Linked DNA regions of Nitratireductor mangrovi. The protein of the gene in region 1 interacts with the protein of each later gene in a pairwise test. Links are inferred from orthologs where the notes say so. Each region holds a gene or a part of one and is shown in the gene's direction. Other genes may lie near its edges.

Region 1 (14,289 bases):
TGGAGCGATATTGCTTCGGCCCGTCGCGCTGGCCTGCGCGTTCGCCGCGGCCTGCCGCGACGATGACGGCGGCGATCGTTCCCTTCTCGCGCGTGGACATGGGCCTTTTCCGTATCAGTCGCGCTGGATTAGCGAGGCTGCCGGGGGAAGGCCAGAAGTTTATCCGGCGTGCAGTCCGGATGCTGGATTCCGCATTGCAACATCGTCCGTCAATGGCTAAGGATTAAGCAGCATGAGATTGTGCGCGGAAAATGTGCATGGCAGTTCTTGACGATCTGGCTCAGCCCTTGCGGGTCGGCGGGGTCGAAATTCGCAACCGGGTGTTTCTGGCGCCGCTCTCGGGCATCACCGACAGCGCCTTTCGCAGCCGCGCCTTCCGCCACGGTGCGGGCATGGTGGTCTCCGAGATGATTGCCAGCGGCGAGCTTGCACGCGGGCGTGGCGACACCAGGCGGCGACTGCTGTGGGCCGACGAAACGCCGCGCGTGGTTCAGCTGACCGGCCGCGAGGCGCGCTGGATTGCCGAGGGCGCGCGGATCGCGGCGGGCGAGGGCGCCGACATCGTCGACATCAACATGGGCTGCCCGGCCAAGAAGGTGACCGGCGGCTATTGCGGGTCGGCACTGATGCTCGATCTGGACCTTGCCGAATCGCTGATCGCGGCGGCAGCCGAAGCCGTTTCGGTTCCGGTCACCGTGAAGATGCGGCTCGGCTGGGACGAAAGCGCTTTGCTGGCGCCCGAGCTGGCGCGCCGGGCCGAGGCCGCCGGTGCGCGGATGGTGACGGTGCATGGGCGCACCCGCTGCCAGTTCTACAAGGGGCAGGCAGACTGGCGCGCCATCCGGCGGGTTAAGGAGGCCGTGTCGATCCCGGTGATCGCCAATGGCGACATCAAGACGGAGGACGACGCGGTCGCGGTCCTGCAAGCCTCCGGCGCGGATGCGGTCATGGTCGGGCGCGCCCATTGCGGTGCGCCGTGGATCGCCGGCGCCATCGCCGCCCGTGCCGCGGGCACGGTCGCGCCGGGCATACCAAGTTCGCCGGAAGAGATCGCGGACTATGTGGTCGACCATTATCGCGACATGCTGTCCCTTTATGGCGTGACGACCGGCGTGCGCCATGCCCGGAAACATCTGGGCTGGTATCTCGACCGGCACGCTCAAGCGCTCGAACAGGCGGATCGCCACGCGATCATGACCGGCACCGATCCCGGGCAGGTCGCCGCCGCGCTACGTGCCGCCTTCATTCTGCAAGGCGACGCCATGCCCGGCCTGAGGAGCGCCGCATGACGACAGCGACGCTTTCCCCGCCGCAGGTGTCGCTGGCCGAGGTAGTGCTGAACACCATCCGCCACCCCGTCATCATGCTCGACGCGGACGACCGCATTTCCTTCGCGAATGCCGACGCCGAGGACTTTTTCCGTTCCAGCGCCGTCATGCTGGCGCGCAACACGCTCGGCCATTTCGTGCCGTTCGGCAGCCCGCTGCTGACACTCGTCGAACAGGTGCGCGAGCGCCAGTCGCCGGTCAACGAATACCGGGTCGATATCTCTTCGCCGCGCCTTGGCGGCGACAAGCTGGTCGATATCCTCGTCGCCCCGGTGCCGGAGCTTCCGGGCTCCGTGGTGGTGATGTTCCAGGAACGCTCGATGGCCGACAAGATCGATCGCCAGATGACGCATCGCGGCGCGGCACGCTCGGTCACGGGGCTGGCGGCGATGCTTGCCCACGAGATCAAGAACCCGCTCTCCGGTATTCGCGGCGCCGCCCAGCTTCTGGAATCGAGTGCATCAGACGAGGATCGGGCGCTGACCCGGCTAATCACCGACGAAACCGACCGCATCGTGGCGCTGGTCGACCGCATGGAGGTCTTCTCGGACGAACGCCCGATCGCCCGCGAGGCCGTCAACATCCATGTCGTGCTCGACCACGTGAAGGCGATCGCCCGCAACGGCTTCGCGAACAAGGTCCGTATCCTCGAGGACTACGATCCGTCGCTGCCGCCGGTCTACGGCAACCGCGACCAGTTGGTCCAGGTGTTCCTCAACCTGGTCAAGAACGCCGCCGAGGCCGTCGGGCCGGATACCGGCGGCGAGATCACCTTGTCGACGGCGTTCAGGCCCGGCATCAGGCTCGCCGTTCCCGGCACCCGCGACCGCGTCTCGTTGCCGCTGGAATTCTGCGTCCACGACAACGGCCCCGGCGTGCCCGACGACATCCTGCCGATCCTGTTCGATCCCTTCATCACCAGCAAGACGAACGGCTCCGGCCTTGGCCTGGCTCTGGTCGCGAAGATCGTCGGCGAGCATGGCGGCGTCATCGAATGCGATTCCTCCCCGCGTGGCACCACGTTCCGCATCCTGATGCCGGCCTGGAAGGAAAGCGGCAGTCGGCGCGGCGACCAAACCCCGGAAAGAGACGATCGATGAGCCACGGCAGCATTCTTGTTGCAGACGACGACGCCGCAATCCGCACCGTGCTGAACCAGGCATTGTCGCGCGTCGGCCACGACGTGCGCGTGACGTCAAACGCGGCGACGCTGTGGCGTTGGGTGGCGGCGGGCGAGGGCGATCTGGTGATCACCGATGTGGTCATGCCCGACGAGAACGCCTTCGACATGCTGCCGCGCATCAAGAAGGCGCGGCCGCAATTGCCGGTCATCGTCATGAGTGCGCAGAATACCTTCATGACGGCGATCCGGGCCTCCGAAAAGGGCGCCTACGAATACCTGCCCAAGCCGTTCGATCTCACCGAACTGCTGGGCATCGTCAACCGCGCCCTGTCGGAGCCGAAACAGCCGGCAGCCGAACAGCGTAGCGACGACCAGCCCGAATCGATGCCACTGGTCGGCCGCTCGGCAGCCATGCAGGACATCTACCGCATGCTGGCGCGCATGATGCAGACCGACCTGACGGTCATGATCAGCGGCGAATCCGGCACCGGCAAGGAACTGGTCGCCCGCGCGCTGCATGAATATGGCCGCCGCCGCAACGGCCCCTTCGTTGCCATCAACATGGCTGCGATCCCGCGCGACCTGATCGAATCGGAACTGTTCGGGCACGAGAAGGGCGCCTTCACCGGTGCCCAGCACCGCTCGACCGGACGCTTCGAGCAGGCCGAGGGCGGCACGCTGTTTCTCGACGAGATCGGCGACATGCCGATGGAGGCGCAGACCCGGCTTCTGCGCGTGCTGCAGCAGGGCGAATACACGACCGTCGGCGGCCGCACCCCGATCAAGACCGATGTGCGCATCGTCGCCGCCACCAACAAGGATTTGCGCACCCTGATCAATCAGGGCCTGTTCCGCGAGGACCTGTTCTATCGCCTTAACGTAGTGCCGCTTCGCCTGCCGCCGCTGCGCGAGCGCGCCGAGGACGTACCCGACCTCGTGCGGCATTTTTTTGCCGCGGCCGAGAAGGAAGGCCTGCAGGCCAAGCGCGTCGTCCCGGCGGGGCTCGACGCCATGAAACGCTATTCGTGGCCGGGCAATGTGCGCGAACTGGAAAACCTGGTGCGGCGGCTGGCCGCGCTCTACCCGCAGGAAGAGATCACCGCCGAGATCATCGACGCCGAATTGAGCGGCGCGGCGCGGCCCGAGGCCGGACAGACGCAGGCGATGCTGCCCGACAACATCACAATCGGCCAGGCGGTCGAGCACTATCTCCAGCGCTATTTCACATCCTATGGCGACGAGCTGCCACCGGCCGGGCTCTACCAGCGCATCCTGGCCGAGGTCGAATATCCGCTGGTCTTGGCGTCAATGACGGCCACGCGCGGCAACCAGATCCGGGCAGCCGAACTGCTGGGCCTCAACCGCAACACCCTGCGCAAGAAGATCCGCGAATTGGGCATCAACGTCTACCGCACCGCACGCGGCGGCTGAGCGCCCGAAAAATCCACGACTGCCGCGATTTTGTTGCAGAATCGCCACATTGTGTTGCATGAGTGCCACGGCGACTGCGTGGCAGGAAATGACGACTCAGACCGAACTCATGCGGGCCGGCGACGTGATCGGCCCCGCCTCGCCGGAGGGGCGCAGGCTGCTGGCGTTGCCGGGCATCATCGCCGTCGTGGCGGCACTGATCTGCGCGGCCGTTTCGTTTTCGATCCTGGTCGGTCTCGGACCGATCCTGCCGACCCGCCAGGTCACGCTGACGCTGATTGCCGTCAACGTCACGCTCATCCTGGCGCTGATCGCGCTGATCGGCCGCGAGGTGCACCGCATCATCGTGGCGCGCCGGCACGGCAAGGCCGCTTCGCGGCTGCACGTGCGCATCGTCGCGCTGTTCTCGCTGATCGCAGCCGTTCCGGCGCTCGCGGTCGCCATCATCGCGTCGATCACGCTCGACATCGGGCTCGATCGCTGGTTCGAGATCAAGACCAAGGCGATCGTGAGTTCGTCGCTGTCGATCGCCGAGGCATACGTCCAGGAGAATGCGCGCAACCTGCAGGGCACGGCGTTGTCGATGGCGGTGACGCTCGACCAGAACAGGGCCCTCTACAGCCTCGACCGCACAGGCTTCCAGCAACTCATGACGCAGCAGGCGGTAGGCCGCGGACTGGCCCACGCCGCCCTGATCCGGAACGACGGCAGCGTCATCATCCAGGCCGACACGCGCGCCGAGTTTGCGATGCCGGAACCGCCCGCAGGCGCCGTCAAGGATGCGGCCGACGGCGATCCGGTGCTGATCGAGCCGCGCACCCGCAATATCGTCGGTTCCATCATCCGGCTGGCGGAGATCGATGACAGCTATCTTTATACGATCCGGCTTGTCGATCCGGAGGTGATCCGGGCGCGCCAGATCGTCCAGGCCAACGCCGGCGATTATCGCGAACTGGAGGAAAGCCGCACCTCCGTCCAGTTCGCCTTCGCCCTGGTCTATCTCGGGCTGACGCTGATCATCGTGCTTTCCGCGATCTGGACCGGCATCGCCGTCGCCGACCGGCTGGTGCGACCGATCCGGCAGCTGATCGGCGCGGCGGACGAGGTCTCGACCGGCAATCTCGATGTCTCGGTGCCCGTGCGCAGTTCGGATGGCGACGTCGCCTCGCTCGGGGACACCTTCAACAAGATGCTGGGACAGCTGAAGTCGCAGCGCAACGAACTGATCTCGGCCAAGGACCAGATCGACGAACGGCGCCGCTTCTCCGAAGCGGTGCTGGCAAGCGTGACTGCCGGGGTCATCGGCGTCGACCCGGATGGCGTCATCACCATCGTCAACCGGTCCGCCGAGACCATGCTCCATGTCAGAGCATCGAAGGCGCTCGGCGACAGGCTGAGTTCGGTGCTGCCACATATCGGCCGGGTTTTCGAGATCGCGCGCGGGTCCGGCCGGCCGGTCTATCGTGAACAGGTGACGTTCTTCCGTGCCGGCGCGGAACGTACCTTCAACGTCCAGGTGACGATCGAGGAAGGCGAAAAGACGCAGGAAAGCCCGGCCTATGTCGTCACGATTGACGACATCACCGACCTGATGCAGGCGCAGCGCTCTTCTGCCTGGGCCGACGTGGCGCGCCGCATCGCGCACGAGATCAAGAACCCGCTGACGCCGATCCAGCTGTCGGCCGAGCGCATTCGCCGCCGCTACGGCAAGGTGATCACCGAGGACCGCGAGGTCTTCGACCAGTGCACGGACACCATCATCCGCCAGGTCGGCGACATCGGCCGCATGGTCGACGAGTTTTCGGCATTCGCTCGCATGCCGAAGCCGACCATGGAGGTTACCGATCTGCGCGATTCCCTGCGCGAGGCGGTGTTCCTGGTCGAGGTCAGCCGGGCCGAGATCGGTTTCGAGCACAAGCTAGGCAAGGAGCCGCTCACCGGCAGCTTCGATACCCGTCTGATGAGCCAGGCCTTCGGCAATCTGGTCAAGAACGCCGCCGAGGCGATCGAATCCGACAGCGAGCGTGGCGATCTGCCGGGCGCGGTGCGCATCACCGCGGCAAAGGCCGGCAAATGGATCACCGTGGATGTGGTCGACAACGGCAAGGGGCTGCCGCGCGAGAACCGGCAGCGACTGCTCGAGCCCTACATGACCACCCGTGAAAAGGGCACCGGGCTCGGGCTCGCCATCGTCCGCAAGATCATCGAGGACCATGGCGGCCGGCTCGAACTGCACGATGCGCCGGCCGATTTTTTCGACGGCCGCGGCGCCCTGATCAGGGTATTCCTGCCGGCGCTCGAGGGCAACGGGGCGGAAGAAACGACGGCGTCTGGCGACAGCGTCGACAGCGAAAAGAAGAAGGTCCGAAATGGCGTCTGACATCCTGGTCGTCGACGACGAGGAAGATATCCGCGAACTCGTCGCCGGCATTCTCGACGATGAGGGCCACCAGGCCCGCACCGCGCACGACAGCGACAGCGCGCTGGCGGCGATCGCCGACCGCGTGCCGTCGCTGATCTTCCTCGATATCTGGCTGCAGGGTTCGCGCCTCGACGGGCTGGCCCTGCTCGACGAGATCAAGACGATCCATCCGCAGATGCCGGTGGTGATGATCTCCGGCCACGGCACTATCGAGACCGCGGTGTCGGCGATCAAGCGCGGCGCCTACGATTTCATCGAGAAGCCGTTCAAGGCGGACCGGCTCATCCTGATCTGCGAACGCGCTCTCGAGACGCTGAAGCTGCGCCGCGAGGTCAGCGACCTGAAGAAGCGCACCGCCGACACGTTCGACCTGATCGGCATGTCGGCGCCGATGAACCAGCTCCGCCACGCCATCGAACGAATCGGACCGACCAACAGCCGCGTCATGGTGATGGGGCCGTCCGGTTCGGGCAAGGAGTCGGTGGCCCGCGCCATCCACGCCATGTCGGTGCGCAAGGAGGGACCGTTCGTTTCGCTGAACGCCGCGACCATCACACCGGAGCGCATGGAGATCGAGCTGTTCGGCACCGAGCCGAACGGGGCGGAGCGCAAGGTCGGTGCGCTTGAGGAAGCACATGGCGGCACGCTCTACATCGACGAGATCGCCGACATGCCGCGCGAGACGCAGAACAAGATCCTGCGTGTGCTGGTCGAGCAGCAGTTCGAGCGCGTGGGCGGCGCCAAGCGGGTCAAGGTCGACGTGCGTATCATCTCCTCGACCGCCCAAAACCTGGAGGCGATGATCGCCGAGGGCCGGTTCCGGGAAGACCTCTACCACCGTTTGGCGGTCGTTCCGGTGATCGTGCCGGCCCTTTCGGAGCGGCGCGAGGACATTCCCTATCTCGTCGACCATTTCATGAAGCAGATGGCGCGCCAGTCCGGAATCAAGTCGCGCCGGGTCGGCGACGACGTGCTGGCGGTCCTGCAGGCGCACAACTGGCCCGGCAATGTCCGGCAATTGCGCAACAATGTCGAGCGCCTGATGATTCTGGCCCGCGGCGACGATGCCGAGGCGCCGATCACCGCCGATCTTCTGCCGGCCGAGATCGGCGACGTGATGCCACGCGCGCCGAACCAGTCGGATCAGCACATCCTTGCGCTGCCGCTGCGCGAGGCGCGCGAGCATTTCGAGAAGGAATATCTGATCGCCCAGATCAACCGATTTGGCGGCAACATCTCGCGCACGGCCGAGTTCATTGGTATGGAACGTTCCGCATTGCACCGGAAACTGAAGTCTCTCGGTGTGTGAGGCGGAGACGGACAGACCATGCGGGTAATCATCTGCGGCGCAGGCCAGGTCGGCTATGGCATCGCCGAGCGGCTCGCGGCCGAGCGCAACGACGTTTCGGTGATCGACACCTCGCCGGAACTGGTGCGCACCATCCGCGACCAACTCGACGTGCGCGGCTTTGTCGGCCATGGCGCCCATCCCGACGTGCTGGAAATGGCCGGCGCCCAGCAGGCCGACATGTTCATCGCGGTGACCCTTTATGACGAGGTCAACATGACCGCGTGCCAGGTTGCCCATTCGATCTTCAACATCCCGACCAAGATCGCCCGCATCCGCGCCCAGTCCTACCTCCTGCCGCACTACCAGAACCTGTTCTCGCGCGAGCACCTGCCGATCGATGTCATCATCTCGCCCGAAATCGAGGTCGGGGAAATGGTGCTGCGCCGGATCGCGTTGCCTGGCGCTACCGATGTCGTGCGTTTCGCGGACGACAAGGTCGCGATGGTGGCGATCGAGTGCCAGGAGGAATGCCCGGTCATCAACACGCCGCTGTCGCAGCTCTCCGAGCTTTTCCCGGACCTTCCCTCGACCGTGGTCGGCGTATCGCGCAATGGCCGCCTGTTCATTCCGCATTCCGCCGATCAGCTCGTTGCGGGCGACCTTGCCTATGTGGTGACGACCAAGGACCAGGTGCGCCGCACGCTCGGTCTGTTCGGCCATGAGGAGGTCGAGGCGATGCGCATCGTCGTGGCCGGCGGCGGCAATATCGGGCTTTATGTCGCCAAGGCGCTCGAGGCGCGGCAGTCGCGCGCCAAGGTCAAGATTATCGAGGACACCCGCGAGCGCGCGGTCGCCATTGCCGACAAGCTGCGTCGCACCGTCGTGCTCAACGGCAGCGCGCTCGACCAGAAGGTGCTTCTGGAGGCCGACATCCAGGACGCCGACCTGATGGTGGCGCTGACCAACAACGACCAGGTCAACATCCTGTCGAGCGTCATGGCCAAGCGGCTCGGCTGCAAGTCGAACTTGGCGCTGATCAACAACCCGACCTATCAGGACTTCACCCGCACGCTTGGCATCGACGCTCATGTCAATCCGCGCACGGTGACGATCTCGCGTGTCCTCCAGCATGTGCGCCGCGGCCGCATCCGGGCCGTGCACAGCGTGCAGCGCGGTGCGGCCGAGATCATCGAGGCCGAGGCGCTGGAAACCTCACCGCTGGTGGGCTCGCCGCTGCGTGACCTCGACTTGCCGGACGGGATGCGGCTCGGCATCGTCTATCGTGATGGCGCTGCCATCAAGCCGGACGGGGCCTTCGTCATCCGCCCCGGCGACCGCATCGTGATCTTCGCGCTCGCCAATGCCGTGCGGCAGGTTGAGCAGATGTTCCGCGTCAGTCTCGAATATTTCTGACAACCAGCGCCCGCCGAACGCCAGAGGGGACCCCATGCCGCGCATTTCCTATGTCAACGGCCGCTACCAGCGCCATGCCGAGGCGATGGTGCATATGGAGGATCGCGGCTACCAGTTCGCCGACGGCGTCTACGAGGTCTGCGAGGTCGCGCGCGGCCACATCATGGACATGACGCGCCATCTCGATCGCCTCGATCGTTCGCTGGGCGAGCTGCAGATCGACTGGCCGGTCGAACGCAATGTGCTCCGATTGATCATGCGTGAGGTCGTCAGGCGTAATCGTGTCCGCGACGGTCTGGTCTATCTGCAGGTCACGCGTGGTGTCGCCCCCCGCGACCATGTCTTCCCGTCGACCGCCATCAGGCCGGCCCTTGTCGTGACGGCGAAACGTTCCGACCCGGCAGCTGCGCGCCGCAAGGCCGAGACCGGGATCTCCGTCATCACCGTGCCGGAGAATCGTTGGGACCGGGTCGACATCAAGACCGTCGGGCTTTTGCCGAACGTGCTGGCACGTCAGCAGGCCAAGGATGCCGGCGCCCAGGAAGCATGGTTCGTCGACGGTGACGGAATGGTCAAGGAAGGGGCCGCGACCAATGCCTGGATCGTCACCAAGGACGGGCGCCTCGTGACCCGACCGGCCGATTTCGGCATCCTGCGCGGCATCACGAGGGCGACCGTTTTCGATGTGGCGAAAAAGCTCGGCTACGAGATCGAGGAACGTCCCTTCAGTGTCGAAGAAGCCAAGAAAGCCCGCGAATCCTTCATTACGGCGGCGACGACGGTCGTGATGCCGGTCGTCATGATAGACGGCGACACAGTGGCCAACGGCCACCCGGGCAGCATTACCCTTTCCCTGAGGGCGGCATTTTTTGACGTTGCGGAAAAATGCCAAGCCTGATAACCGCTAGGATAGAATACCTTACGCTCGGGGTGTGTCTGTTTCGGCGGCGGGCATGTGCGTGTTTCGGACCTCGATGTCCGGACTCGACGCCGTAACAGCGGAGAACGGGGAACGGCGGAAGAAAGAAAAATGGCGGAACGTTCGCAGAATCTTCAGGACCTGTTCCTGAACACAGTTCGCAAGAGCAAGAATCCTCTCACAATCTTTCTGATCAACGGCGTGAAGCTGACAGGTGTCGTCACATCGTTCGACAATTTCTGTGTGCTGTTGCGACGAGACGGCCACTCTCAGCTTGTCTACAAGCATGCCATTTCCACCATCATGCCGAGCCAGCCGGTGCAGATGTTCGATGGTGACGACAATGGCCGGGATGGCTGATTGGACACAATAAATCCGGCCGGGCGGCGGGATGGGGCGACGAAAACGGCGGCTGACGGCGCGCCGGCTGATGCTACGCGCGCGGCCGTGGTCGTGCCGGTACTCCCCAACCGCGCCCGCGAAACCGGCTCGGAAGACAGGACCCGCCCGCGCCTCGAGCGGACACCCGACGCCCGCTTTGCAGAGGCGGTCGGGCTCGCCCAGGCCATCGACCTTGCGCCCGTCTACACCGAGATCGTCACCGTCAACGATCCGCGACCGGCGACGTTGCTCGGTGCCGGCAAGGTCGAGGAACTGGCTGGCAAAATTGCCGAGACCGGCGCCACGCTTGCCATCATCGACCATCCGCTGACCCCGGTGCAACAGCGCAATCTCGAGCGCGCGCTCAACGCCAAGGTGCTCGACCGCACCGGGCTGATCCTCGAGATCTTCGGCCGCCGCGCCCGCACCAAGGAAGGCGCGCTGCAGGTTGAACTTGCCCATCTGAACTACCAGCGCGGCCGGTTGGTTCGGAGCTGGACCCACCTTGAACGCCAGCGCGGCGGCGCCGGTTTCCTCGGCGGGCCGGGCGAGACGCAGATCGAGGCCGACCGCCGGCTGTTGCAGGACAAGATCACCAAGCTCAAGCGTGAGCTGGAGACGGTGAGGCGAACGCGCGAACTGCACCGCTCGAAGCGCAAGAAGGTGCCGTTTCCGGTGGTCGCCATCGTCGGCTACACCAACGCCGGTAAATCGACGCTGTTCAACAGGCTGACGGGTGCCGGCGTGCTCGCCGAAGACATGCTGTTCGCGACCCTCGACCCGACCTTGCGGCGGGTTCGGCTGCCGCGCGGCACGATCGTGATCCTGTCCGACACGGTGGGTTTCATCTCCGACCTGCCGACACATCTCGTGGCCGCGTTCCGGGCGACGCTGGAGGAGGTGATCGAGGCCGATCTCGTGATCCATCTGCGCGATATCTCCGATCCCGACGCGGCGGCCCAGGCGGAGGATGTGGAGCGAATCCTTGCCGACCTCGGCGTGGAAACCACCGATGATCGCCGCGTGCTGGAGGTCTGGAACAAGATCGACCAGCTTGACGTCCAGACGCGCGAGCGCATGCTCGCGGCGCACGGCGGGCCCGAGGATCATCACCCGGTCGCCATCTCCGCCGCTTCGGGGGAGGGGATGCCGCTTCTGCTCGAGGTCATCGAAAACCGCGTTTCCGGCGCGCTCACCGATCTGCGCGTCACCCTGTCGGCTGACGAAATGCGGCTGATCGACTGGCTCTACCGCAATGCCGAGGTGCTCGACCGCGAGGACCGCGAGGATGGCGGCGCGGCCCTCGAAGTACGCATGACGGAAACCGCGCGTGACGAATTCGCGCGCCGCCGGGCGACGGGATAGCTATTCGGCAGCCTTGGCGGCCTGCCAGAGGTTTTCCATGTCGTCGAGCGAGGCCTCGTCGAGGCTGCGGCCCTGATCGGCAAGCGCCTTTTCGACCTGGTGAAACCGGCGCCGGAACTTGTCGTTGGTGCCGCGCAGCGCGGTTTCGGCATCCGTGCCGATATGGCGTCCGAAATTGACCAATGCGAACAGCACGTCGCCGAACTCGTCCATGGCCGCCTTTTTGTCGCTTTCGCGCAGGGCGGTGCGCAGTTCGTCGATCTCCTCGGCGATCTTGTCGAGGATCGGGCCTGGATCCTGCCAGTCGAAGCCGACCCGGGCGGCCTTTTCCTGCAGCTTCAGGGCGCGGGTGAGGGCAGGCAAGGCAAGGGGAACGCCGTCGAGATAGCCGTTGCCATGGTCTTCCGCCGGATCGCCGCGTTCGAGGCGGTCAGCGCGCCTTTCGGCCTTTTCCTCTGCCTTGATCTTTTCCCACATGCCTTTCGCCATGCCCGCCGCGCGGGCGTCCTCGTCGCCGAAGACATGCGGGTGGCGACGGATCATCTTGCGGGTGATCGCCTCGACCACATCGCCGAAGGAGAAGGCAGCGGCCTCCTCGGCCATGCGGGAATGGAAGACCACCTGCAGCAAAAGGTCACCGAGCTCGTCCCTGAGGTCGGCCAGATCGTTGCGGGAGATGGCGTCGGCAACCTCATAGGCCTCTTCGAGCGTGTAGGGCGCGATCGTGGAAAAGTCCTGCTCGAGATCCCACGGGCAGCCGCTGCCGGGTGTCCGGAGCGCGGCCATGATCTCGATCAGACGCGAAATGTCCTTGGAAGGGTGCATGGAGGCGACCTTAGCGCGGCTTGCCAGCACCGCCATCGCCGTGCGTTGCCTTGCCCGAGATTTCCACAGGACGAGAGACGCCGCCTACTCTTCGCCCTGCCCGTTGTGGCTGATCCCGCTGCGAACCTTCTCCATCAACCGCAGGAACTCGGCCCGTTCCTCGGCGCTGAGATTGCCGCCGATGAGCCGGTCGCTGTCCTGTACCGCCGGCACGGCCAGATCGAGCACCTCGCGTCCGCGTTCGGTGATCCAGATGGTCTTGATGCGGCGGTCGGTCGGCAGCGGCCGCCGTTCCAGCAGCCCGTCGCGCTCAAGCCGGTCGATCATCGGCACCAGGGTCGACTTGTCGAGACCGCGGGCGCGCGCGAGCAGGCTCTGGCGCGATCCCGGGTTGCGGTCGACGATCATCATAAGGGCAAATTGCTGCGGCGTGATGCCAAACGCCATTAGCCCCTGCTCGACGATCCGGAAGGTGGCCAGATAGGTCACACGAATCTGACGGCCGAGAAGCTCCGGCAGGAAGCCCTGGTCAAGCTCGTCGCTCACATTGGCCGCGCCAGCCATGTCGCTCGTTTCGTTCAGCACATCGCGCCTCGGCGTGAGTCCCAATAGTCGAGTGTCTGGATATACAGTTTCCCGGATGGGAGCTATCCATTATTTAGCAAATGCTTTCGTTGCTGAAAGATGCTGCCGTGAAATTTTGGCGCTGGAGCAACGGCTGGGCGGGGCAGAGGCCCGTCTATTACGCATTTTTCCGCGCGGGTTTTTGCCAGCATGGCGAACATGCCATACCTGATGCCGACCTTCGCGAAGGAGCGGGAGTGACAAGTTCCGGGCGAAAACGGTGGTTTCGGGCGACCGGTGGCCTGGCAGGGCTCCTGTTGGCAGTGCCGGCGCTCGCGCATGTCTCCGATCGCGGCTATGTGCTGCTCTTGCCGACGGGGTACTATCTGTTCGGCGGGGCCGTCGCCGTCGCCCTCAGTTTCGCCATTCTGGCATTCACGCCGCCAAGCCCGCTCGACCGGCTTGCGCGCCTGCGCTTGCGGGCTCTTGTCCTGCCCGTCGACGGGCGGTTTCTCGGCAGCACAATCTCGTTTCTGGTTCTCGCCAGCCTGCTGGCCGCGGGGCTTGGCGGCAGCCGCGACCCGCTGTCAAACCCGCTGCCGCTGGTGTTCTGGACGTTCGTCTGGATCGGCATGCTTCTGGTGCAGGGCGTGGTCGGCGACCTCTGGCGCTGGCTCAACCCCTGGTACGCGCCGTGGCGGCTGGCGACGCGGCTGATTGGACGAGGGGCGGAAGGGGGCTTGTTTGCGTATCCACGCGCTGCGGGGCGATGGCCGGCCTTTGCCGCCTTTGGCGCTTTTGTCTGGTTCGAACTGGTCTATGTCGCGCCGGCCGATCCGGAGGCGCTCGCCACCGCAATGATCGCCTATTGGCTCTATTCGCTTGCCGGCATGATCGCCTTCGGCTTCCGCGCATGGTGCCGCAACGGCGAGTTCCTGACCTTGCTCTTCACCATCGTCGCGCAGATGGGTATCGCCGTTTTCAGGACGACGGGCAAAGGCCGCACGCTGGTCCGGTTCAGGCTGCCGGGCGCCGGCCTCGTGCTCGCGCCGTCACTCGCGGCAAGCGGAACGGCGTTCCTGCTGCTCACGCTGAGTTCGATCTCCTTCGACAGCCTGATGCGGACCTTCTTCTGGCTGGGACTGTCGGGGATCAACCCGCTCGAGTTTCCGGGCCGCTCGGCCGTTGTCATGCCCAACAGCCTCGGCGCGGCAGGGGCGTTCCTTC
Region 2 (14,318 bases), 2.7 Mb from region 1 along the record:
TCGACATAGACGCTGGCAGCCCTGATCGCGTCGTCGTCGGCCTCGCGCATCGTCGGCGTAAAACCTCCGACAAGGTCGACATGAACGCCCGGACGCAGGGCCGCGCCGGCGATCAGGGGTTCGGTTGAAATGGTGGCGGCAGAAACAATATCGGCGCGACCGACCTCCGCGGCCAAATCACCGGCAACCGAGGCCGCTATGCCCATTTCCCGCAGGTCGGCGGCCACTTTTTCGGCATTGGCGGGCGTCCGGTTCCATATCCGCACCTCGCGGATCGGCCGCACGGCCGCGTGTGCCTGGGCGAGAAAGCGGCTCAGCGCGCCCGCACCGACGATCAGCAGTCGCGCGGCGTCCTCACGGGCGAGATAGCTCGCTGCAAGCGCGGAAGCGCAGGCCGTGCGCCATTGCGTCAAGCGCTGGCCGTCGATCAACGCCAGCGGCTCGCCGGTCTTGCCGTCGAGCAGCAGGTAGAGCGCCATCACGGCAGGCTTGCCGATCTGGTTGTTGTCGGGCGAGACAGTGGCGATCTTGACCCCGACATGGCCGCCGGCGGAGGTTCCGGCGCGTGTGAAATCGTTCCAGGCCGGCATCAGCAGCAAGGTGGACGCGGCGCCATCCGGCCGTTCTATCGTGTGGTGATGCCTGACCGGCTGTACCGCGCCGTCGCGGAACGCTGTCCGCAGGGTCTCCACCAGACCCGCAAAGCTGAGCGCGGCGTCGACCTCGCTGGCGGCGATCATGCGCATGGCGAACTCCGGTACCTGTAGCGAGAAGAGCGAAAGAGACTGGCGACGTCAGCCACGGGTCGCCGGCACCCCTGTCCCGGCATCTTCCCCACCAGCCGGCGGCCGGGTCTGCTGGAGCAGGTTCTGCACCTCACGGCGTTTCTCGCGCGCCTCGCGCCGGTAGCGTCCCTGCCGGAGCCAGGTCGCTACGCTGCCCAGAACAAGACCGATCGCCAGCGAGACGAAAAGGAGGACGAAAAGAGGCAGTTCCACAGTCAGCGCGCCATTGCCGGGATTGAACGGGTCGAGCGTGAAGGCGGCCGGAGTCCGGTTGGCGACCGCCAGCGCGATCAGCACCACCGCCACCGGCACCACCACCACCACAAGCACGACGCGGTTCAACATGTGCGCTCCTGCATATCCAGACAACGCCTACCGGGTAGCGCGCGCGCCCGGGCTTAGCAAGTTCCCGGCGCCTATTTGGAGTTGAGGCGCTCGCGCAATTCCTTGCCGGTCTTGAAGAAGGGTATCCACTTCTCCTCCACCTCGACAGCATCGCCGGTGCGCGGGTTGCGGCCGACACGCGCCGGCCGGTTCTTGACAGAGAATGCGCCGAACCCGCGCAACTCCACCCTGTTGCCGTCGGCCAGCGCATCGGTGATTTCGTCGAAGATAGCATTCACGATGTTTTCGACATCGCGCAGGAACAGGTGCGGATTGCGGTTGGCAATCGTCTGCACAAGCTCGGATTTGATCATTGGCCCGTATCCTGTCTGCCCCGAAAATCATTTATTGTTCCGGGATTTATCGTTCCCCCGTCGTGCCATGATCAGGTTGCCAGAGGGACACCAGACCGTCAAGGAAGAGGCGCTCTGCGCCAAGCCTTTCCGGAAGGTTCAGGCGCCCGCCGGCAAGCCCTAGTCCTTCTGCGATTGCGGCGCCAAGAGCGTCGAGCAGGAAATAGGATGCACGGTCGGGCTTGGGCTTCCACTCGATCACCTCGAGCGAGGCGTCAACACCCTTCGATTTGAGCCAGGCGACGGCCTCCTCCTCACCGCCCAGCGTGTCGACAAGCTTGCGTTCCAGAGCCTGACGGCCGGTGAACACGGAACCGTCGGCCAGTCGCTCGGCCTCGACGCGCGAAAGCGGCCTGCGATCGGCGACCAGCCCGACAAACCAGTCGTATGAATCGAGGATCATGGCCCGCAACATTGCCCGTTCCTCTTCCGTCGTCGGGTTAAACGGCGACGGCTCCGCCTTGAGCGGCGAGGACTTCACCTCCTCGAGCTTGATGCCGACCTTGTCCATCAGCCCGGTCAGGTCGGGAAACTGGACGAGGACACCGATCGAACCGACGATCGAGGACTTGCGCGCCACGATATGGTCGGAGGCGCTGGCGATCATGTAGCCTGCCGATGCCGCGAGCGTGCCGACCTGGGCAACAACGGGCTTCTTGTCGGCGAGCTTGCGCACGGCCTCGAAGATCGCCTCGCCGCCGGCGGTAGTGCCACCCGGCGAGTCGATGTTGAGGATGACTCCCTTCACCGCGTCGGACTCGGCGATCTTGTCGAGGCGTTCAAGCAGTTCCTCGTCTTCGGTGATGGTGCCTTCAATACGGACCTTGGCGATCTGGTCGGCACCCTGTCCCGGCAGCCCGTCGCCGAAGGCCTGCCAGGCGAAGGCAGCAATCGCCAATGCCGCGACCAGCAGCGCCGCGACACGCCAGAAGGTGAGTTTGCGCCGCAACCTGCGGCGATCGATCAATTCATCGGCTCTGAGCGCCATCTCCTGCCTCGTTCGCTGGACGGAATATCCCGGCTATCTAGACCTAAAGCAGCGCGAATGAAACGCCCGCTACCCGGTCGCGCGCACGTCTATCAGCGTTGGGACGAGGCTGGAGAAAGAAAAAACGAGGGCGGGAACGCCTTTGTCATCCAAAAATAACCATATTGGACTGGAATTCGACAGACGGGCGTGTATCCCGACCCACAGGGTTTCCTTGGGGGTCGCATCACGCGGGGTATTCACCGGGCAAATGGCAATGGCGCAGACTTCCGCGGAACAGAGCAGCGTCGCCGCAGGCGGCAACGCATCCGCGCGCCGCGACGAGGCCGCCTTCCTGGAAGCAAAGCGACATTCAACGCGGGTACGCGCCGTCAAACTCGCGCTACCTGTCATCGCAGCGGCGTTGGCGGCCGGCTTCTTCGCCTATTCCTACGCGCTTTCTCCGACGGGGCTTGCCATCGATGTCGAGGCGACGGCGATCCGCGACGGCAAGCTGGTGATGGCAAACCCGAAGGTCAGCGGCTACACCGACGAAAACCTGCCCTACACCATGACTGCCATACGCGCGATCCAGGATCTGTCGCAGTCCGGATTGATCGAACTGGAGGAGATCGACGCGACGTTTCCGGTCAGCGGCGGCAATGAGGCAACGGTGCGGGCGGCGACCGGCAAGTTTGACGAGGCCGGCAATACGCTTGACATCACAAGCCCGGTTACGTTCAAGACCAGCGACGGCATGACGGCCAATCTTGAATCGGCCTTCATCAACATCGATGCCGGGGAGCTCTCGACCGAAAAGCCTGTCGACATTGTGCAGACCGGCTCGCGGATCACCGCCGACAGTTTCCAGGTGCTCGAAAAAGGCAAGGTCTTCGTTTTCGAAAAGCGCGTTCGCGTGACGATCGAGCCAAAGCAGACGTCCGGTGAACCGGGCACGGCAGCGGGTGACTGACATGAACCGGATTTCCAGCGCCCTCACCGCGATCGTGTTCGGACTTTCCCTCGCGCCCGCCTATGCACAGACCAGCGAGACGTCGCGCGTGACGGGGCTCAAGTTGTCGGGCGACGAGCCGATCCAGATCGAGAGCGACCGCCTCGAAGTGCGCGACCAGGAGGGTCTGGCGATCTTCACCGGCAACGTCAACGTGGTCCAGGGCCCGACGGTGCTCAAGTCCGGTCGCATGCGGGTCTTTTACCTCAAGCAGGATGATGGGAGCACCTCGCCGATCGCGGGCGCGGGGGCCGGCAACATCGAGCGTCTGGAAGTCGACCAGAAAGTTTACGTCAAGACCGAGACACAGGTCGCCACCGCCGACGCCGCCACCTTCGACATGAAGACCGAGATACTGGTCATGACCGGCAAGGAGGTGGTGCTGTCCGACAGCGGCAACGTGGTGGTCGGCTGCAAGCTGACCGTCCACATGGCGACCGGCCAGGCGCTTCTTGATGGCTGCGACAAGGGCGCCAACGCGACCGGCCGCGTGAAGATGCTGCTCAACCCCAAGTCACAAAGCCAGTAAGGGCCGGGCATTTGACGGTCTTCTCGCGGCTTCTCGGCAGGTCGGACGGCGACGGATCGGCAGCGACCGGCGTCCGACCGGACCGGGAACGCTACAAGGGTACGCTGATCGCAAGGGGCCTTTCCAAGAGCTATCGCGGCCGCGCGGTCGTCAGCGGCGTATCGATCGGCCTGCGCGCCGGCGAGGCCGTCGGCCTGCTGGGACCCAACGGGGCCGGCAAGACCACCTGCTTCTACATGGTCACCGGTCTCATCCCGGTCGACGAGGGCATGATCGAGATCGACGGCTTCGACGTCACCTCGATGCCGATGTACCGACGCGCAAGGCTCGGCATCGGCTACCTGCCGCAGGAAGCCTCGATCTTCCGCGGCCTCACCGTGGAAGGCAACATCCGCGCGGTGCTCGAAGTGGTGGAAAAGAACCGGCGGCGGCGCGAGGAAAAGCTCGACGAGTTGCTGGAAGAGTTTCACATCCCGCATCTGCGCAAGGCGCCGGCGCTGTCGTTGTCCGGCGGTGAGCGGCGCAGGCTGGAGATCGCGCGCGCGCTGGCCTCCAATCCCAATTTCATGCTCCTCGACGAGCCCTTCGCCGGCGTTGACCCGATCGCGGTCTCGGACATCCAGCAGCTCGTGCGCCACCTGACGGCGCGCGGCATCGGTGTCTTGATCACCGACCACAACGTTCGCGAGACGCTCGGCCTCATCGATCGCGCCTATATCCTGCACGCCGGGCAGGTCCTGACCCATGGCCGGGCCAGCGACATCGTCAACAATCCCGACGTGCGGCGGCTTTACCTCGGCGAACGCTTCACGCTGTGATTTCGGCCCTGATCGGCCCGAAGCGTTGCGAATGGTTTACCAACTCAGCGCCCGAGAGGACCGTCAGCGCGCCTTTTGCTTGACAAGCAAGACGCGGGCCAGTTTCCTTATGTGACGTAATTCGTCCGGAATTCCGCCGGATGGGGCAAACGCGGAGCCGGGATGGCCCTGACAGCCAAGTTGCAGCTGCGCCAGGCGCAGTCGCTGGTCATGACGCCGCAACTGATGCAGTCGATCCGGCTGCTGCAGTTCACCCATGCCGAGCTGGAACGCTTCATCGACGACGAGATCGAGCGCAATCCGCTGCTTGAGCGCGGCGACGACGAGGCCCCTGAGCTTGAGCCGGCAGACGATGTCCAGCGCCGCGACGACACGACCGAGGAATGGTTCGAAGCCGACCTCGACCCGAGCGCCGAGAGGCTGGCCGGGCGGCTGGACAGCACGCTGGAAAACGTCTTTCCCGACGATCCGGGCGGCGGCGACCGCCTCGGCCCGGAACTCATGGCCAGTTGGCGCTCCGGCCTGGGCGCCGGCCCGGGCACCCATGCGGGCATGACCGATGGGTTCGATCTCGAGGATGTGGTGGCCGCGGCGCCGACCCTGCGCGACCACGTCCACCAACAGCTCGTCTTCCTTTTCTCGGGCATGCGCGAAAGGTTGATTGCCGCCGAACTGGCCGACGGCCTCGACGAGTGCGGTTACCTTCGACTCGAGCTCGACGACGTCGCCGACCGCCTGGGCGCGCCGCTGGCGGATGTCGAGGGCGTGCTCGCCGCGTGCCAGACAGTGGACCCAGCGGGGATGTTTGCCCGGGACCTTGCGGAATGCCTTGCATTGCAACTCGCGCGGCGGCAGCGGCTTGACCCGGCGATGCGAGTGCTCGTCGACCATCTCGACCTCCTGGCAAGGCGCGACTTTGCGACGCTGAGAAAACTATGCGGCGTCGACGAAGGCGACCTCATCGACATGTTGGCCGAAATCCGCACCCTGGACCCGAAGCCGGGTTCGGCCTTCCTGCACGACGGGATCGAGACCATCGTGCCCGACGTCGTGGTCAAGGCGGCGCCCGACGGCAGTTGGGCGGTGGAACTCAATCCAGACGCGCTGCCGCGCGTCCTTGTCGACCAGACCTATTTCGCCCGCGTGTCGGCCGACGCCGGCTCGGATGCCGACCGGGCCTTCCTGTCGGAATGCCTGCAGAACGCCAACTGGCTGACGCGCAGTCTCGACCAGCGTGCCCGCACCATCCTCAAGGTCACCTCCGAGATCGTGCGCCAGCAGGACGCCTTTCTGGTCCACGGCATCCGCCACATGCGGCCGCTCAACCTCAAGACGGTCGCCGACGCGATAGGCATGCACGAATCGACGGTCAGCCGGGTCACTTCCAACAAATACATGATGACCCCGCGCGGCATGTTCGAACTGCGCTACTTCTTCACCTCGGCGATCGCCTCGGCGGAGGGCGGCGACGCGCACTCCGCCGAGGCGGTGCGCCACCGCATCCGCGAGATGATCGACGAGGAAACGGCGGCGAAAGTGCTCTCCGACGACGCCATTGTGGATATCCTGAGGACAACCGGCATCGACATCGCCCGGCGCACGGTCGCGAAGTACCGGGAAAGCATGAGCATTCCCTCATCGGTGCAACGCCGGCGCGAAAAGCGGGCGCTTGCGGCGGCGGATCGCTGAGCGCGCGCACCGCCGGGCGATCTTCCGTTCGGAAAAATCCTCGCGTTGACAAAGCTCCCGACAGGGAATAGAAGCCCGCCACCCGAACGGCGGCGACATGTTCGCGCCGCGGCAGGATGATGACGGTAGCTCACTCCGGAACAATGGCTTAGGCCCTGGCGTTGATGACGCTGCGAAACCTTGTGCGCAGCGGCCACGGGTATAAACTCGCAATCGTGTTTGGTCTGGAGAGGAAAGGTCGGCGTTCAGATGGGCCTGCGAATTTCTGGCAAGCAGATGGAAATCGGCGACGCGTTCCGCACCAAGATCGATGACAGGATCGCCGAGGCAGTGGACAAATATTTCGACGGGGGATTTTCGGGCCGGGTAACGGTCGAAAAGTCGGGATCCCGCTATTCGGCTGACTGCATGCTCCATCTCGACACCGGAATGGCGCTGCAGGCCGAGGGCCGGGCCCAGGATCCGCAGGCCGCGTTCGATGCGGCGGCCGACCGGATCGAAAAGCGGCTGCGCCGCTACAAGAGGCGGCTGAAGTCACACCAGGGCGCGCCACAGGAAGCGGCCTGGACCGACGCAGCCTACCGGGTCATGGCGCCGGTCGCCGAGGAGGACGAAGAGGTGCCGGAGGACTTTTCCCCGGCTGTAGTCGCGGAGTCCTCGCTGCAGTTGAGGACCATGACCGTCGCCTCCGCCGTCATCGAACTCGATACCAAGGACAGTCCGGTCTACGTGTTCCGCAACGCCGGCACCGACAGCGTCAACATCGTTTACCGCCGCGCAGACGGCAATATCGGCTGGATAGACCCGTCCGAGACATCCGGCACGGCCTAGTCCCGTTTCTGACGACCGCGCCACCCGCCCTAGAGGGCCCGGCACCGCGGGAGCAGAGGAAGGAATGCAGAAAAATGGATCTCAGCGATCTGATCGAGGTTTCGGCAGTGATGCCGGCCTTGAAGGCGAATTCGAAAAAGCAGCTGCTCCAGATGCTGGCCGAGAAGGCGAGCCAGATCACCGGTATCCCGGAGCGCGAGGTTTTCGACACGATCCTGCAGCGCGAGCGGCTTGGCTCGACAGGTGTCGGCAACGGTATCGCGATCCCGCACGGTAAACTGCCGGGCGTGGAAGCTATTACGGGACTTTTCGCGCGGCTGGAAACGCCGGTCGAGTTCGAGGCCCTGGACGACCAGCCGGTCGACCTGGTGTTTCTGCTCATCGCACCCGAGGGGGCGGGTGCCGACCATCTGAAAGCGCTGTCGCGGATCGCGCGAGTGTTGCGCGATCCTGACACCGTGGCGAAGATCCGCGGCACCAAGGACGCCGCGGCCATTCACACTTTCCTGGCCTCCAAGCCCGCCTCGCACGCTGCCTGAGCGCTCCAAGGTTCGAGGCTTGGGAAAACCGTCAGTGGATGCTGAGCGGGGTAAGGTCGTTCTGGATTGCGGCGCCTAGCGCGCTTTCGCGCTCGTCAGTCAGCATGATCGGCTGGCCGTTGGCAGCGAAGAGTGCCCACAGTTCCAGGCCCGACGCTATCTCCGGCAGATTCGGAAAGCGCCCACGCAAGTCATCGCTGGACACCTTGCGCAGATAGGCCACGGCTCCCTCGCCGAGGTGGGCGAACTGGTCCTGGCTCATGGTCAGCTTGATATCGTTCATGTCAGCCTCCATCCGGGCCGCCCATCGGGCCGACCCTGTTCAGGGCTATCGCGGCGATCGTCAGTCTTTCACCGAGATGTTTATTTTCCGTACATGGCGCTCGGGCTCGGGCCGGTCGAGGTCGACCGACAAAAGTCCGTTCTTGAGCTCGGCGCCGGTGACCCGCATGCCATCGGCGAGGACGAAGGTGCGCTGGAACTGTCTCGCGGCAATGCCGCGGTGCAGAAAATCGCGCTCCACCTCGTCTACCTGCCTGCCACGGATGACAAGCTGGTTGTCTTCGGTGGCGACTTCGAGGTCCTCGTCGCAGAACCCGGCCACGGCCAGCGTGATGCGCAACCGGTCGTCGCTGCCGTTCATGCCGCGGATACGCTCGATATTGTAGGGCGGGTAGCCGTCCGCGGACTTGGAAACCCTTTCCAGGGTCTTCTCCATCGTTTCGAACCCGAGCAGCAGCGGATTCGAAAAAGGCGTCATTCGCGTCATCGACATGTCCTCAAAGAGCGACGTGGATGGCGGAAAAACCCGGATGGCATTCTCCCGCACCCTGCTGATATGGTCCGCCGCAACAGTGACTTCAAGTGGATACCGGAGGGATGCGAATGGCCGGCGGCCGCAAGATCATTATCGACACGGACCCCGGCCAGGATGACGCGATCGCCATCCTGCTGGCGCTGGCAAGCCCGGAACTGGAGGTGATCGGCATCACCACGGTGGCCGGCAACGTGCCGCTGGAACTGACCTCCAAGAACGCCCGCAAGGTCTGCGAACTTGCCGGCCGCCCTGACATACCCGTGTTCGCCGGCGCGATCCGACCGCTGGTCAGGCATCTGGTGACCGCCGAGCACGTCCACGGCAAGACCGGGCTTGACGGGCCGGTGCTGCCGGAGCCAGCGATGCCGCTGCAGGAAAGACATGCCGTCGACTACATCGTCGAAACCCTGATGGCGGAGCCGGAGCGCAGCGTCACGCTCTGTCCGCTCGGCCCGCTTACCAATATCGCATTGGCCCTGAACCGCGAGCCGCGGATCGCTGCGCGCATTCGCGAGATCGTGCTGATGGGCGGCGGCTATTCGGAAGGCGGCAATGTCACACCGGCGGCCGAGTTCAACATCCACGTCGATCCGCATGCCGCCGACATCGTCTACCGCGCCGGCGTGCCGATCGTGATGATGCCGCTCGACGTCACCCACAAGCCGCGCACCAGCAAGGCGCGCGTCGGAGCGATCCGCGCGCTCGGCACCCCGGTCGGGCTGGCGACGGCGCAGATGCTTGAATTCGCCGAACGTTTCGACATCGAGAAATACGGTTCCGATGGCGGGCCGCTGCACGACCCCTGCGTGATCGCCTATCTGGTCAAGCCGGAACTGTTTTCCGGCCGCATGTGCAATGTCGAGATCGAGATAAGCTCGGAACTGACGATGGGCATGACGGTGGTCGACTGGTGGGGCGTCACCGAAAGGCAGAAAAATGCCATGGTGATCCGCGACATCGATTCCGATGCCTTCTACGCACTGCTCACCGAGCGGCTCGGACGACTCTGACCAAACTTCACCGCGCCCGCGAAAGCGCGACCCAGAGACCGCCGCCGATCAGTAACGAACCGCCGATGCGGGCAATCTGGCGCATGCGCCGCGGCGTCAACCGCTTGCCGAAATTGCCGGAGGCGAGCGCATAACTGCCGTCGGAGATGGCCGAGAACAGGAGTGCGGTGGCGCCAAGGATCGCGATTTGAGCAATGTGATTGGCGGCTGGGTCAACGAATTGCGGCAAAAGCGCACCGAAGAACAGAAGCTGCTTGGGATTGCCCATCGAGACGAGAAAACCTTGCATGAAGAAGCCGCGGCGCGGGGCCGCGAGGCTGGCTGGATCGTTGGACGCGGCTCCGGCGGAGCGGAACATCTTCCAGCCGAGCCAACACAGATAGGCGGCGCCAGCAAGCTTCACCCAGCTGAACCAATGGCCGGCAAGCTCTATCAGCGACGTGAGTCCGATACCGGCGATGGCGATCATGACGGTCAACGAAAGCAGTGTGCCGGCAACGTTCATCAGCCCGGCACGCACGCCATGGCGGATGCCGTTGGCGACGATCAGCATGTTGGTCGGCCCCGGAATCACCGTTGCCACCAGGCAAACCAACACATAGGCGGTATAGATTTCGATTGACATCTCTTCCTCCCTTACGCCGCCGGTCACAGCCGATCGGCAACTTCCTTCGCCCTGGGAATGGCCGGCTGGGCCCCCGGCCTGAGGCAGGCGAGCGCGCCGGCAGCGGCGGCGCGGCGCAACGCCGCTTCGAGCGTTTCGCCAGCCTCGAGCGATGCGCCAAGATAGCCACAGAAGGTATCGCCGGCGCCGACCGTGTCGACCGGCTCAATGGCCGGCGACGGCACACGCAGGAAGGTCTCCGGCGTCGCGGCAACAACGCCCGCAGCCCCAAGCGTGACGACAATCGTGCGGCCGGTCTGGGCAACGAAGGCCTTCATCCGCGCCTCCCGGTCGGAACCGGGTAACGCCAACCTACCGGCGCAAAGGTCGAACTCGGTCTCGTTGGCGACGACCATGTCGGCAAGCGCCAGGAGATCGGCGATGTCGTCCGCATAGGGCGCGGTGTTGAGGATGGACGTCGCGCCAGCGCTGCGAGCAGCCTCAAGTGCCGCGCGGACGGTCTTCAGCGGGATCTCGTTCTGCAAGAGAAGCACATCCCGCTTTTGCAGCCGCGCCTTGTCCACGTCCCCCGGCAGCACCGAATCATTGGCCCCCGGCACGACGGCGATCATGTTTTCCCCGTCCTCGGCAACCAGGATAAGCGCGGTGCCCGTGGCCGCATGCGATTCGCCTATGCCCGAGAGGTCGACGCCCCCTGCCTTCAGCAGGGCCAGCGCCTCCTTGGCGAAGGCGTCCATGCCGACGGCGCCGATTATGCGAACACTGGCGCCGGCACGCGCCGCCGCCAATGCCTGGTTGGCACCCTTGCCGCCCGGCGCGGTGGAAAAGGCGTCACCGGCGACGGTCTCGCCCGGGCCGGGCAGCCGGCCGACGGTGGCGATAAGATCGAGATTGACGGAACCAATGACAACGACCACGCAAGGCCTCCCGCGAACGCTGTCGGGAGGCTAGACGATTTTCGGCATCGATTGGAATAGGCGGCCGGCCGCAACTGCCACGGCCTGAGTGCCGATAGGTTCAGGCGGCGGTCTGGCCCGCCTCCCAGCCAAGGATGGCGCGCTTGCGCGTCAGCCCCCAATGATAGCCGGTGAGCGCACCGGACTTGCCGAGCGCACGGTGGCACGGCACCACGAAGGAGAGCGGATTGGCTCCGACCGCCGCGCCCACGGCGCGGCTCGCCGCCGGCTTGCCGATCTCCTCGGCGATCGCCGAATAGGGCCTGGCGCGGCCCATCGGAATGCGCAGCAGCGCTTCCCACACCCGAACCTGGAAGTCGGTGCCGATCAGCACGACCTTCAGCGGCTCGTCGCGGCGCCAGCGTTCCGGATCGAAAATGCGGGCCGCATAAGGTGCGGTCGCGGCGATATCCTCGACATAGTCGGCATTCGGCCAGCGGCCAGCCATGTCGTCGAAGGCGGCACGCTCGCCGCCGGGATCGCAAAAGGCGAGACCGGCCAGACCGCGGTCGGTCACCATGACAAGCGCAATACCGAAGGGCGAGACGTGGTAGCCATAACGCATCACGAGACCGGCGCCCCGGGTCTTGTAGTCCCCGGGCGACATCGCCTCGTGCGTGACGAAAAGGTCATGCAGCCGGCCAGGTCCGGACATCCCTAGCTCGAGCGCGGTTTCCAGAAGCGGCGTGCCGTCGTCGAGCAGCCGCCGGGCATGATCAAGGGTGACCGCCTGAAGGAAACCCTTGGGCGAGAGCCCCGCCCAGCGCGTAAAGAGTTTCTGCAGCCCGGTCGGCGTCTCGCCAACCTCGGCTGCAAGCGCTTCGAGCGAGGGCTGGTCGCGGTAGTCGAGGCTGATCTTCTCGATGACACGGCGGACGATCTCGTAATCGCCGAAATCGGGGTGGCCGGAGGGTGGGGTGATGTCCTTCTTGAGGACCGCGGTGTGAGCGTTCATGATCAGATCTCCTTGACCGCGAATATCGCGCCGCGAGCGTCCTTTCTCCACCCGAAACTTGCCGATATGCGCGAGATTCGACCTAACCAGCCCTGGCTGTCGCCAGCGCCCGGCCGAAGGCGGAGGCAAAGCTCTCGCGGTCTTCGGGATTGAGAAAGCCGCCAAGCGGTACACGCCTTCCCTGGCCTTCCACGGCCATGCCGGTAATGCCGATCTCTTCATGCCGGGCGACCGAGAAGCGCGCCCAGAAAGGATTGAAAAGGTGCTCCTCGGTGCGCCCCGAGGGCGCGGTCTTGCGGATATCGACAAGGGTGCGCGAAACCGAGACTTCCTCGCGGGCGCGCGCAGCGCGGTAGTTGAGCCGGAAGGCGATGTAGACCGCCAGAAGGTCGAGACCGAAGAAGCCGAACACCGGCCAGGCGCCGATCGACAGGAAAAACAGGCCGACGGCGCCCCAGCCGACCGCCAGCACACCCATCAGCACCAGGAAGCCGGTGCGGCCCAGCGACCGGTGCGGCGTGAGCAGCGCCTTGAAGATCGGCTCGTCGGCGGCATAGGTTTCAGCCATGGGAGCGATTATAGAGGCGGGATGCGAAAGCCAAAGACCAAAAATGCCGCAGGACGGTCGGCGGGCCGCAGGACAGCCAAACGGGTGCGCTCACGCTACACCGCGGACGAGGTGCGCGAGATCTTCCGGCGGTTTTCGGTACAGCGACCGCAGCCGAAGGGCGAACTCGAGCATGTCAACGCCTTCACGTTGCTGGTCGCAGTCGTGCTTTCCGCGCAGGCGACCGACGTCGGCGTCAACAAGGCGACGCGGGCGCTGTTCGCCGTCGCCGATACGCCCGAAAAGATGCTGGCACTCGGCGAGGCGAAGGTGGGCGAATACATTCGCACCATCGGTCTGTGGCGCAACAAGGCGAAGAACGTGATCGCGCTGTCTGAAGCGCTGATCCGCGATCATGGCGGCGAGGTGCCGGACGAACGCGACCTTCTCACCACACTTCCGGGCGTCGGCCGCAAGACCGCCAATGTGGTGCTCAACATGGCCTTCGGGCAGCCGACCATGGCGGTCGACACCCACATTCTCAGGATCGGCAACCGGCTCGGCCTGGCGCCGGGCAAGACGCCTGAGGAGGTCGAGCGCGGCCTCCTGGCGATCGTTCCGGCCGAATATATGCGCCATGCGCATCATTGGCTGATCCTGCACGGACGTTATGTCTGCAAGGCACGCAAGCCGGACTGCGAACGCTGCGTGATCGCCGATCTGTGCCAGGCGGCGGAAAGGACGTCGGCCATTCCCGCCCCGTTGGAACCCGTCTGAGTGGCCGAAATCGGCGTCGGATCAAGTGCTTGTCGCCGGCATGCGGGTTCCCCAGCGCGCATGCGCCATGCATGATGCCATCGCCCGACAAGGTGTCACCTTCCTTGCACTTTGTGCCCGGATCGACTACATCGTGCCCACATCCTGATTTGCCCGGCGTACTCGCGGCAGCATCGGCTGCCGGTCGCCAGTTGGCAGCAGGCGCGTCATCGCGCCTCATCCGGGCAAGAACATCGTTCCGTGTCGAGCCAATTCGAGACGCGGGCCGGAACGGCCGCAAGGCCACCCGCAACAGCGGCGCACGCCGCGCAGAAAAGGAAGAACATTGCAGGTACTCGTCAGAGACAACAATGTCGAACAGGCACTCAAGGTGCTGAAGAAGAAGATGCAGCGCGAGGGCGTCTTTCGCGAGATGAAGTCCCGCCGCTCCTATGAGAAGCCGTCGCAGAGGCGCGCCCGCGAAAAGGCCGAGGCCGTGCGCCGGTCGCGCAAGGCCGCGCGCAAGCTGGCGCAGCGCGAAGGGCTGATTCCGGGGCCGAAGCGCAAGCCGCGGCCGGCCCGGCCCGGTGCTGCCGCCCGCCCGCAGGCCGCGTCGAGCCAGAGCTGAGGCTTCACGGACACCCGGCGACGCCCTCTATCAGGGGACATAGCCGGGTAGCCTTCCTACACCCTTCGAAAGCCGCGCTACGGGCGCGGCTTTTTTCTTGCCGGATAGAGCGCCAAA

What was found.
Region 2: the proteins of trkA (region 1) and ptsN interact in binary tests that used the Escherichia coli proteins (3 or more experiments, as listed by UniProt). The link is inferred for Nitratireductor mangrovi from one-to-one orthologs.

What each region holds. Positions count from the first base shown.
Region 1 is NZ_CP042301.2:1,453,136-1,467,424, forward strand. The notes cover bases 6,938-9,819. They hold trkA (Trk system potassium transporter TrkA), read left to right. Parts: upstream 6,938-7,631; coding sequence 7,632-9,008; downstream 9,009-9,819. Other genes in these bases: ntrX (nitrogen assimilation response regulator NtrX), read left to right, coding at 6,938-7,613; FQ775_RS07160 (D-amino-acid transaminase), read left to right, coding at 9,043-9,819. In the rest of the region: FQ775_RS07125 (bifunctional 2-C-methyl-D-erythritol 4-phosphate cytidylyltransferase/2-C-methyl-D-erythritol 2,4-cyclodiphosphate synthase), read right to left, coding at 1-100; tRNA dihydrouridine synthase DusB, read left to right, coding at 258-1,289; FQ775_RS07135 (two-component system sensor histidine kinase NtrB), read left to right, coding at 1,286-2,428; ntrC (nitrogen regulation protein NR(I)), read left to right, coding at 2,425-3,882; FQ775_RS07145 (sensor histidine kinase NtrY-like), read left to right, coding at 3,971-6,262; more of ntrX, read left to right, coding at 6,252-6,937; more of FQ775_RS07160, read left to right, coding at 9,820-9,906; RNA chaperone Hfq, read left to right, coding at 10,039-10,287; GTPase HflX, read left to right, coding at 10,297-11,673; mazG (nucleoside triphosphate pyrophosphohydrolase), read right to left, coding at 11,674-12,498; FQ775_RS07180 (MarR family winged helix-turn-helix transcriptional regulator), read right to left, coding at 12,583-13,083; FQ775_RS07185 (hypothetical protein), read left to right, coding at 13,386-14,289. UniProt on the Escherichia coli protein: Part of the constitutive potassium transport systems TrkG and TrkH. May regulate the transport activity of TrkG and TrkH systems. Binds to NAD(+) and NADH.
Region 2 is NZ_CP042301.2:4,138,976-4,153,293, reverse strand. The notes cover bases 6,264-9,174. They hold ptsN (PTS IIA-like nitrogen regulatory protein PtsN), read left to right. Parts: upstream 6,264-7,442; coding sequence 7,443-7,907; downstream 7,908-9,174. Other genes in these bases: FQ775_RS20355 (nucleoside hydrolase), read left to right, coding at 8,793-9,174; FQ775_RS20360 (Hsp20 family protein), read right to left, coding at 8,251-8,676; FQ775_RS20365 (BQ00720 family protein), read right to left, coding at 7,939-8,190; hpf (ribosome hibernation-promoting factor, HPF/YfiA family), read left to right, coding at 6,787-7,368; rpoN (RNA polymerase factor sigma-54), read left to right, coding at 6,264-6,537. In the rest of the region: lhpI (bifunctional Delta(1)-pyrroline-2-carboxylate/Delta(1)-piperideine-2-carboxylate reductase), read right to left, coding at 1-746; FQ775_RS20410 (lipopolysaccharide assembly protein LapA domain-containing protein), read right to left, coding at 795-1,130; FQ775_RS20405 (integration host factor subunit beta), read right to left, coding at 1,202-1,483; signal peptide peptidase SppA, read right to left, coding at 1,530-2,510; LPS export ABC transporter periplasmic protein LptC, read left to right, coding at 2,767-3,462; FQ775_RS20390 (LptA/OstA family protein), read left to right, coding at 3,464-4,030; lptB (LPS export ABC transporter ATP-binding protein), read left to right, coding at 4,135-4,848; more of rpoN, read left to right, coding at 5,011-6,263; more of FQ775_RS20355, read left to right, coding at 9,175-9,734; FQ775_RS20350 (LysE family translocator), read right to left, coding at 9,742-10,359; FQ775_RS20345 (ribokinase), read right to left, coding at 10,383-11,276; FQ775_RS20340 (methylated-DNA--[protein]-cysteine S-methyltransferase), read right to left, coding at 11,377-12,270; FQ775_RS20335 (DUF2244 domain-containing protein), read right to left, coding at 12,353-12,838; nth (endonuclease III), read left to right, coding at 12,860-13,594; rpsU (30S ribosomal protein S21), read left to right, coding at 13,920-14,201. UniProt on the Escherichia coli protein: Seems to have a role in regulating nitrogen assimilation.